2 regions of the Vibrio sp. 1580 genome follow, and region 1 is predicted to be linked to the other one. Evidence: riboswitches for the same ligand, from Rfam matches in the RefSeq annotation. Region 1 holds a riboswitch; the other holds the start of a gene.
What was found. A riboswitch is a leader RNA that binds a small molecule or an ion and turns the genes downstream of it on or off. The one in region 1 is predicted to bind lysine.

Region 1 (5,679 bases):
GAACGCCGGCTTCATCCATGTACGCTTTTAGAAGTTGAGGATACGTTGTAGCAATACGCTTGCCAGCTAAGTCTTGTGGACCGTTGTACTCTTCGTCCTTGTCGATTGCGATAGATAAACGACAGCCACCAAAATCAAGTCGACGAAGCTGAACAAACTCGCAGGGTTCACCTAATGCTTTGCGGTCAAGGCGAACTTCTTCTAGTTCATTTTCGCCAATAAAGCCAAGGTCAACCACGCCATCCATAATTAAACCTGGGATGTCGTCGTCACGAACCAAGAGTAAATCAATTGGCATATTTTCAGAATGGACAACTAAACGCTCGCCCATTACGTTGAACTTTACGCCGCACTGTTTTAGTAGAGCTTGACTCTCTTTGCTAAGACGACCTTTTTTCTGAATTGCGATTCTTAAACGTTGTGTTTGCATTGCTTTGTCCCTATGCAAGATTTTGATATCTAAGTATTTTTCAAACTAATAAAACTAAAAAACCCTCGGGAGATTGAAGTCTCCCGAGGGTTTAAAATCTGCTTTTACTTTGATTTTACCTCCGGGAGTTTCCTGCCTCCCGGGTATGCGTACATCGCCCGAAAGACTAGATTGGGTGATGATGGTGATGAATGTTCATTACAAAATTACGCATACTTATTTCAAGGCTCTTCTCATTTGCTTTGTTACCAACCACACTAACCAAGCTGATTACTTTTTTCAACCCTTAATTTTAAAAAAATTCGAATTGTATAATACAAATAAAAAAGGAGGCCGAAGCCTCCTATAAATTTACTTTTTAAATCAGTGAATTACGCACTCTGGCAAGACGCTATTTTAGACTTTGAAAGCCATGACAAAATAGCGCAAACGATAACGAATGTTATCGACGCTGCAATGAACGAGAACGCTATTGAAGCAGTCATACCAAGGGCAATAAAGCCGACGCATGAAACAAGCGCGACTGATAATGCATAAGGTAGCTGTGTTGATACGTGATCAATGTGGTTACAACGTGCACCCGTCGATGACAAGATAGTCGTATCTGAGATTGGTGAACAATGGTCACCGAATACCGCACCAGCTAAAACCGCACTCAGCATCGGTAGCATTAGCGCTACGTCTGTTGCGCCAGCCATGTCTCCAGCGATTGGAAGCATGATGCCGAACGTACCCCATGAAGTACCTGTTGAGAACGCCATCAGGCCAGACAACAAGAATAGGATAACTGGGAGCCAATGAGGGTTGATATTGCCCTGCGCCATTGTCGAAAGGTAAGTACCAGTCTTCATATCACCGATAACAGAACCAATGGTCCAGGCAAATACTAAGATTAGAATCGCACCAAACATAGACTTAGCACCAATCCAAAGTGTACGTGCGATCTCAGCCATTGGTAGACCTTGCTTCACAACAGTAAACAGTGCAACTGCTAAGCCAAGCAAGCTACCGTAGATTAGTGATGTACCTACATCTGTATTTTCAAAAGCACCAAGAAGCGCAAACTCCTTACCATCAGCAGCCAATGCTTGGCCACCCGTGTAAAGCATTGAAGCGATAGTCGCGATAATCAGCGTCACGATAGGAAGTATCAAATCTGACACTTTACCCTTTTCACTTTCACGGATATCTAGCTCTTCGTTTAGGTCATGCGCTTCTTGCGAGTCATTTTCTTTGTCTTTATCAAAGCCACGACCTTGCGATGCAGAGATCTCATGCTCACGCATTTTACCAATATCAAGACCAAACCACGCAACAGCGAACACCATTAGCAGCGCAAAAACGGCGTAGAAGTTCATTGGAATAAGACGAACATATGCGCCAAGAGCCGAATACTCTGTGATCCCATGTGAGACTAAGATCCCGCCAATAATAGTAATAATGTAAGCACCCCAGCTAGAAGCAGGCATAATTACACACATTGGAGCAGCGGTTGAGTCTAGAATGTACGCAAGCTTAGCGCGAGACACATAAAAGCGATCGGTTACTGGGCGAGAGATCGCACCAACAGCAAGGCTATTAAAGTAATCATCGACAAAAATGAATACGCCTAAAAAGGCGGCAAGAAGTTTGGAGCCGCGTTTACTCTTCACTCGAGATTGTGCCCATTCAGCAAAAGCACGAGTACCGCCAGATAGCGTTAATAAAGCTGTTGTCATACCTAATAAGATTAGGAAACCAACAATGCTCATGTTCCAAGTGTTAATTCCGCCATCTTCAATAAAGACAGAAGAAACTTGAGAACTGACGTAACCTGCGGTGTCGCTGATAGACCAGCTATTAAGTAGCACCGCACCTAGCACGATACCTACACCCAAGGAAACTAATACACGTCGAGTCAAAATCGCCAAAGTCAAAGCGACAATAGGTGGCAATAATGAAACAGGAGAACTAGAAAAATCTATTAAATTCATGATCTTCAAAAACCAAAGTTTGGCTAGAGATCTACTGCAGACAAGTCACGTAGCATACGATACGTGCTCATGTTGAACTTAGCGACAGGGAAGCGAACACTCCACCCAACCCTACAGTAGCGCTCCATAGTTTAATGTGAATATATACTATGGCAGTGTTGTTCCTTTCAGATACAACCCCAGCAAGTAACTTTGATGAGTTACTTACTTCGGCAATCTTCGCCTTCCACTATTATTCATTGGCATCACCCCAATAATAGCTACTCTTCGAGACCGCGCCTCTACGGCAACAACAAACAATTAACCACTAACTGTACAAATTAACAACAAATTGTCTGCAATATTGCATCAGGTGGCAGCCATTGTACTTATGATGAGAGTCAATGCAACACATCAAACTAAATTAAACAAATAAATAATGACTGAGATAATTTATAAACCTTGCCTACTTCCATAAGTTTTGTGCAACTGAAATCACATCAATCATGTTATTTATGAAACATTATTACTACCTTAGAAATATCATGGTTTATCTTATATCAATAAATTAAGGATATATGACACAGCATTAAAGATGGATGCTTCATATTTTTAAGTAATAACTCAAATTTTTCTATAAAAAGCCAAGCTGTCACTCTCTCTATACAATAATGATTGTTGATTTTAGTTCTCATCTAATAATGATTTATTTCGAGTGTAATAATATTAATTGCTTTAAAAAATAGTCAAATTTAAACAAAATCTTGATTTAGCATTTGCACATAAGGAAAAGATAAAGTTAAATATAAGGACTCTTTGTTTATTTATAGATTGGCATTATTTAATCGTAACGATAAAAAGTGCCCAACACATTAACCTTTTAATAGGAATCGTTATGTCAGAGCTGACTAAAACCCTTCTAAATATCCGTAGCCTTCGTGCATTTTCTCGTGAGCTGACTCTAGAACAATTGGAAGAAGCTCTAGATAAACTCACTACTGTCGTAGATGAGCGTCGTGAAGCAGAAGAAGCAGAACGCGCAGCACAAGCAGAGCAAGAAGCTAAGCTTGCAGAGATTGCTGAGAAAATCGCTCAAGACGGTATTGACGTAGAAGCACTTATTACTGCGCTATCTGGCGAAACTAAGACGAAAGGCAAAGCGAAGCGCGCACCTCGCCCTGCTAAATACAAATACACAGATTCAAACGGTAATGAGAAAACTTGGACTGGCCAAGGTCGTACACCTTCGGCGATTCAAGAGCAACTTGATGCAGGTAAATCTCTGGATGAGTTCCTAATCTAGATCCGTGCTATTTTTTAAAAGGCTCCCATAGGGAGCCTTTTTTATTTAAACCATTACAAATAAAAAAGGCACATTTCTTAATGTGCCTTTTACTTTAGTTACAGAATAGTTAATTAAATCGCTTCGTATTAACGTTCCCAGTATGCTTCTTCTAGACTATCTTCTCGCTCAGGAAGTCCGCGCGACAATCGTGGTGAATGTTGCACGAGAACTTCGTAGCTCGCGCGGTTTGCGTATTTGCAGACTTGAGAAAAAGAAGAGTAAGTTAAATACTCGTTACTGTGCTTGCTTGAATTAGGCACATTTTCTTTATGGTATTTATTTGCTGCCATATCATGAAGAACAGCAGATAACGCGGCATCACCTGCGCCATTTGTATTCTTAATTTTTTCTGGGCCACCCATATATGGCGAGATATGCGAGTACACTTTTATTGGCGTCTCGCATGAGTCTTTTTTCGCCGGGCGACTAAATTCATAACGATTAAATTCAGCAATTGACCCTGGAAGCAATGGCAAAGAAGTTTCGCGCTTCGCGCTATCTTCCGTATACCCAGCCATAAATAGACCTACAGGACCCGCCGTGCACAATACTAGATCAGCCCACTCCAATGTTTTATCAGACGCAGCAAGTGGATCAGATTCCCCCGTCAGAGCTTCTGCTTCATCTTCATTCATCGCAACGACTGAAACGTTATCTCGAATGAATTCTTGCCAATATTTAGGGTCATCTTGAATAACAAACTTTGTGCCTAAAGTCAGAACAACAGGCACATCATTCTTTTTCGCGTACTCAATCGCTTTCATTGTTGCTTCCGGCATTGGGTCGCCGTCTTTGCAACGTACTAGATATGACGTCAGTACAAGTGCTGATGCATTTTTAAAGATTTTCTCTGGAATGCTATCAGGATGGAGTTGGTTCATTTGCCCTTCGCTGATAGCAAAAGTACGTTCACCGTCTTCTGTGATAAGAGCAAAACAACGGCCAATTGCACCATCTACACCTTGTAGGTAGTTCAAGTCCATGCGGCTTGATGTATTACAAAGATAACGGTAACCGTAGCTGCCAATCTTAATATCCTGGCTCATCACTCCAAGTAGTGTGGAGCGGTCATCAGCTAGCACGGAGTAGTTATGTAGCGTGTTACCAATTGTACCGCCCGCATACTCATTGGTAATCAAGTTCTCTTCTTTCAGTTGCTGGTATAACTCTTCTGCTCTTTCGTCATCGATAACCAAAGAGTGACCTTTACTCAGACCGTACTTTTCAATCACATCCGTTGTAACTTTTGCTTCAATATCAACCAAGGTTTGGTCAATACCAATGATGTGAGTGCGCGTCATCTTCTTGCTTTCTTGTGCTTGGCTCACCAGCGGGTCACGAGCATGAACAGGAAAATAGTGCTTCGATTTGCGTTGTCCAGGAAATTTCATATTGTCAGTCTGAGTAAGGGGATGAAAAGGAGAGCGGATTCTATACCGCTAATAATAAAGCAGCAATAAAAGCGATTATAGCAAACGTTTGCTGACTACTTTTTTCTTTTAGGTGGCTTATTCACCTTCCATAAAGCTGAGATCTGGTAGTTGCTCAAGGTGCTCGCTATAACGCTTTAGGTTGAACTCACCTTCATTCTTCATTACATCAAAAATCTCAATTGACATCGCACATGCCATCATCGCAACCGCATCTTCACGTGGTGTGCCAGTCATCATTAAACGCATAAGGGTTTCTTTTACTTTAAGCGGGTTGCCATCTTCGAGCTGATTTTCAACAATTTCAATCAACTCACTTTCTTGCATAAGTTGGTTTTCTTCTGTCATTTGGTGTTTCCTCTTGGATTTTGGCCAACTATGCCATATATACCTCTTCTATACTTGCGAAATTACTCGTTCGAATCTTTGTTGAAGAAAAATCCAGCGAAACGAATTGTGATTTCGATCTCGGATCTGTCACCGGTCTGTGGATTCTGATAGAATCTGCATCCCGTTTATTTA
Region 2 (5,679 bases), on a different contig from region 1:
TACGATGAAGCGCTCGATGTGGCTCGTCAACAAGTTGAAAATGGCGCTCAAATTATCGATATCAACATGGATGAAGGCATGTTGGATGCACAAGCTTGTATGGTTCGCTTTTTAAACCTTTGTGCGTCAGAACCTGAAATCTCAAAAGTACCAATCATGGTTGACTCTTCCAAGTGGGAGGTTATTGAAGCCGGTCTTAAGTGCATCCAAGGCAAAGGCATTGTTAACTCGATCTCTCTCAAAGAAGGCAAAGAGAAATTCGTTGAACAAGCTAAGTTGATCCGCCGTTACGGTGCGTCTGTGATTGTGATGGCGTTTGATGAGATTGGGCAAGCAGATACACGTGAGCGCAAAGTAGAAATTTGTACCAACGCTTACCGAATTCTTGTTGATGAAGTGGGCTTTCCACCAGAAGACATCATTTTTGACCCAAACATTTTTGCCATTGCTACGGGGATCGAGGAGCATAATAACTACGCGGTGGATTTCATTGAAGCCGTTGGCGATATCAAACGTGATTTACCACATGCGATGATCTCGGGTGGTGTTTCTAACGTCTCATTCTCTTTCCGTGGCAATAACTATGTACGTGAAGCGATTCACGCGGTGTTCCTCTACCACTGTTTTAAAAATGGTATGGATATGGGGATTGTGAATGCGGGTCAGTTAGAAATCTACGATAACGTGCCTGAAAAATTGCGTGAGGCTGTGGAAGATGTCGTTCTTAACCGTCGTGATGACGCCACTGAGAGATTGTTAGATATCGCGGCGGAATATGCAGGCAAAGGGGTAGGTAAAGAGGAGGATGCCTCTGCACTTGAGTGGAGAACTTGGCCTGTTGAAAAGCGCTTAGAGCACGCGTTAGTGAAAGGAATAACTGAGTTCATCGTTGATGATACCGAAGAGGCTCGTGTCAACGCTTCAAAGCCATTAGAGGTGATTGAAGGCCCACTAATGGATGGGATGAACGTCGTCGGAGACTTGTTTGGTGAAGGTAAAATGTTCCTTCCTCAGGTCGTAAAATCTGCACGAGTGATGAAGCAAGCAGTCGCGCATCTGGAGCCCTACATCAATGCAGAAAAGCAGGTGGGACAAACAAACGGTAAGATTTTGCTAGCGACGGTCAAAGGTGATGTACATGATATCGGGAAAAATATCGTTGGCGTTGTATTGCAGTGCAATAACTACGAAATTATCGATCTTGGTGTCATGGTTCCTTGCGAAAAGATCTTAAAAGTAGCGCAAGAAGAAAACGTCGATATTATTGGTTTATCAGGGTTGATCACGCCTTCATTAGACGAAATGGTGCATGTTGCAAAAGAGATGGAGCGTCTCGACTTTAACTTACCTCTTCTCATCGGTGGCGCAACAACGTCAAAAGCCCATACAGCAGTTAAGATTGAGCAAAATTACAAGCATCCAGTGGTTTACGTGAACAACGCCTCACGTGCAGTGGGCGTATGTACTTCTCTTCTGTCAGATGAACGTCGCCCTGAATTTGTTGAAAAACTTCAAGCTGATTACGAACGAGTACGTGATCAACATAATCGAAAGAAACCGAGAACCAAACCAGTGACATTAGAAGCGGCTCGAGCGAATAAAGTTGCGATCGATTGGGAAGCTTATACTCCTCCAGTGCCTGTTAAGCCTGGCATTCATATCTTCGATGATTTTGATGTGGCTATATTACGTCAATACATCGATTGGACACCATTCTTTATGACTTGGTCACTTGTGGGTAAGTATCCAACAATTTTCCAACATGAAGAAGTTGGTGAAGAAGCAAAACGTTTATTCGAAGATGCCAACGAGTTACTTGATCGAGTTGAGCGAGAAGGCCTGTTAAAAGCGCGTGGAATGTGTGGCTTATTCCCTGCTGCGAGCGTGGGGGACGACATTGAAGTTTATGCTGATGAAACTCGTACCGACGTTGTGAAAGTATTACGTAACTTGCGACAACAGACCGAGAAACCAAAAGGATTCAACTATTGTTTATCCGACTACATCGCACCTAAAGAGTCGGGTAAACATGATTGGATAGGGGCATTTGCTGTCACTGGTGGTATTGGTGAACGAGAGCTTGCTGATGAATACAAAGCACAGGGAGATGATTACAACGCAATTATGATTCAAGCGGTGGCGGATCGCCTAGCCGAAGCGTTTGCTGAGTATTTGCATGAGCGTGTCCGTAAAGAAATTTGGGGTTATGCTGCGGATGAAGATTTATCTAACGATGATCTCATTCGTGAAAAATACCAAGGTATTCGCCCTGCACCAGGTTATCCAGCGTGCCCTGAGCATACTGAAAAAGGACCGCTTTGGGAGCTACTTAATGCGGAAGAGAATATTGGCATGACTCTAACCTCCAGCTATGCAATGTATCCGGGTGCGTCAGTATCTGGTTGGTACTTCTCTCATCCTGACTCACGTTACTTTGCGATCGCACAGATCCAAGAAGATCAGCTAGAGAGTTACGCCGATCGTAAGGGGTGGGATAGGATCGAGGCTGAAAAATGGTTAGGGCCAAACATTAATGGTTAAATTGATGTTTACCTCGTCCAAATATAACAACTAATGAAACAACAAAGGGCTGCAGATACGCAGCCCTTTGTTTTATTGAGTTGAACTTACTTCTCAAACAACTCCGTGTGGAGTTTTTGTATGGCTTGTTTCGATACCGATTCATGGAGCAAGAAGCATAAGTTGTGAGGGCTAGCGCCATAACAAATCATGCGTAGGTTAAAATCTTCTAGCGTGCCAAAAACCTGTTTCGCGTAGCCTTTACTCTCACTCATGTTGTTACCAATGAGAGCAACGAGGCATAGGTCATGTTCAACTTCTACCTTACATAACTCTTCTAACTCTTCTCGTGCAGCTTGCGGCAGCTGTGGTGCTCCGCCAGATGTATCAGTTTGATCAAGTGTTAACGATACACTGATTTCAGATGTCGTGATCAAATCGACAGAGATCTTATGCTTTGCAAGGATCTCAAAGACCTTTGCTAAGAAACCGTATGCGTGGAACATATTGGCGCTGCGTAGCGTTACCATGGTTTGGTTACAACGCAAAGCTAGCGCACGGAATAACGGTGAGCTTTCGACTTGGTGGCGAATCCAAGTTCCCCCTTTTTCAGGCTCTTTCGATGACCCCACAAATACCGGAATGTCGTGGCGCAATGCAGGTACTAGCGTAGAAGGGTGAAGGATTTTAGCGCCAAAGTTAGCCATTTCTGAAGCTTCACTAAAGCTGATCTCAGGAATTGGTGAGGCTTTTGGCGCAATTCGCGGATCTGTTGTGTAGATGCCCGGAACATCAGTCCAGATTTCTAACCCTGCCGCTTTGACGCTCTCAGCAATTAAGGCGGCGCTGTAATCGCTGCCTCCTCGACCTAGTGTTGTTGTATTACCGGCTTCGTCAGATCCTATGAAGCCTTGAGTAACAACAACGGATTGTTGGCAAAGTGGTACGAGTTTATCTTGCGCAAGCGTCGAAATTGCTTCAATGTTTGGCTCTGCGCGACCAAAGTTGTCATCAGTACGCAGCACATCGCGGATATCAAAGCGCACAGCTTGAATGCCTCGCTCACACATTAACTGAGTTAGAATATGCGTCGACATGAGTTCGCCACATGCGACTAAATGATCGGTTAACTTCGCACTAGCTTGGATAGATGCAGCCTCGGCCAGGCTGGTTACGGTATCTAATATGCCATACACCTCGGCAGCAGTTTTCGTGCTGTCTTCGAGCTGAGTTAAAATGGCGTCATGAATGTTGGCCAGATTTTGCAGCAGCTCAGTACGGTGCGTTTGATCCTGAACACCGTTGGCGAGTTCTACCAATAGGCTGGTGACGCCAGAGCAAGCGCTGCTCACGACCAGGCGAGTATTTGGATTGTTTTCGATAATGGTGGCGCAACGACTCATTGCCTCAAAGTTGGCAACACTGGTTCCACCGAATTTAGCTACGTTAAATGCGCTCACTGCGTTCTCCCACGACTTCCTAAAAAATTGTACATCCAATGTTTAGTGAGAAAAGGAACAGAGCAAAAAGAGAGGTATTTAGAATGCTATTTGAAAAATTTACCCTCAGAAGCCCTTCATCAGACTGCGCTGATGACAGTTGATGGGATTCAGCCCAATTCAACCGACAAGTCAAATCCTGCAACTTTGACTTACCTCGGCACTACTCCCCCTCAATGATTGGTGTTGGAATTGCGGTTCCACAAATCATCTACCTGGGTAGCGCTCCTCTTCTACATAAAGCTCAAACATTGAACGGTTTTGAGGCCTTAATGTCAATCAATATTTCAACCTTTATGGTGTTTTTTATTAACGATTTTGTGACACTGGTTTGACCTCCATACTTACGGCTAATTGCTGATAGAGGAAAAATCTATTAGGGTGAAGAACCCTACACCTGAGCCATGTTATTGAATAGAACTTTTAGAATGCTCAGGATAAAAGATAATCAAGGAGCTGACATGTCGATCCAAAGCTTTATTCCGCCTCACCGTATTTTAATGGGACCTGGTCCTTCTGATATTTATCCTCAAGTGTTACAAGCACTAAGCCGTCCTACTGTAGGTCACCTTGATCCTCTGTTTATCGGTATGATGGATGAGCTCAAGCAGCTATTGAAGTATGCCTTTCAAACTGACAATGAGTTCACTATTGCGGTTTCAGCGCCAGGTAGTGCAGGGATGGAAACCTGCTTTGTAAACTTGATCGAGAAAGGCGACAAAGTGATCGTCTGCCGTAACGGTGTATTTGGTGAACGCATGCGCGAAAATGTCGTCCGTGCTGGTGGCGAAGTTGTTATCGTCGATGATGAGTGGGGGACGCCTGTTTCCATTGATAAAGTCGAGCAAGCACTCGAACAGCACCCAGATACAAAAATTCTTGCTTTTGTGCATGCGGAAACCTCAACTGGTGCAGTCAGTGATGCTCAAGCATTGAGTAAGCTGGCGAAACAGCATAATGCATTATCTATTGTTGATGCGGTGACGTCACTTGGTGGTGTGCCGTTAAAAGTGGATGAGTGGCAACTGGATGCGGTTTACTCTGGCAGTCAAAAATGTTTGTCATGTGTACCAGGGCTCTCACCAGTGACGTTTTCTCCTGCCGCGATTGAAAAGATTCAAGCAAGAACAACACCAGTACAGAGTTGGTTCCTCGATCAGAGTTTAGTTTTGGGGTATTGGAGTGGAGAAGGCAAGCGTAGTTACCATCATACGGCGCCAGTTAATAGCTTGTATGCGCTTCATGAAGCTTTATTGATACTGAAAAATGAAGGATTAGAAAACGCTTGGGCTCGTCACCAACTGATGCATGAAAAACTCAAAAATGGCTTACAAAAGTTAGGCTTTGAATTTGTTGTGGACGAAGCCCATCGGTTGCCACAATTAAATGCGATTTACGTGCCTGAAGGAGTTGATGAAGCAAAAGTTCGTGCTCACTTGCTAGAAACCTATAACCTAGAAATTGGTGCAGGCCTTGGGGCATTAGCTGGTAAAGCGTGGCGTATTGGCTTAATGGGTTACGGCGCTCGATCTGAAAACGTTGCGCTGTGCTTAAAAGCGTTAGAAGAGTCACTCACTGAATAAAATCATACAGCAATGAGATAAAGAAAAGCGAAGGTCATCCCTTCGCTTTTTGGTATTTATTACTCAGCTCCTGAAGT

Region 2: linked by a shared signal. The riboswitch ahead of lysC (lysine-sensitive aspartokinase 3) and the one ahead of tet(35) (tetracycline efflux Na+/H+ antiporter family transporter Tet(35)) in region 1 are both predicted to bind lysine.

Annotation. Positions count from the first base shown of each region.
Region 1 is NZ_JAWOVT010000007.1:129,817-135,495, forward strand. It holds gene hisG (ATP phosphoribosyltransferase) at 1-430, opposite strand, end outside; His leader region at 484-621, opposite strand; gene tet(35) (tetracycline efflux Na+/H+ antiporter family transporter Tet(35)) at 802-2,403, opposite strand; lysine riboswitch at 2,513-2,695, opposite strand; gene R7093_RS13165 (H-NS family nucleoid-associated regulatory protein) at 3,278-3,685, shown strand; gene R7093_RS13170 (inosine/guanosine kinase) at 3,814-5,118, opposite strand; gene R7093_RS13175 (hypothetical protein) at 5,236-5,505, opposite strand.
Region 2 is NZ_JAWOVT010000014.1:90,519-96,197, reverse strand. It holds gene metH (methionine synthase) at 1-2,541, shown strand, start outside; gene lysC (lysine-sensitive aspartokinase 3) at 2,628-3,980, opposite strand; lysine riboswitch at 4,082-4,260, opposite strand; gene R7093_RS19910 (pyridoxal-phosphate-dependent aminotransferase family protein) at 4,481-5,602, shown strand; gene R7093_RS19905 (PglL family O-oligosaccharyltransferase) at 5,662-5,679, opposite strand, start outside.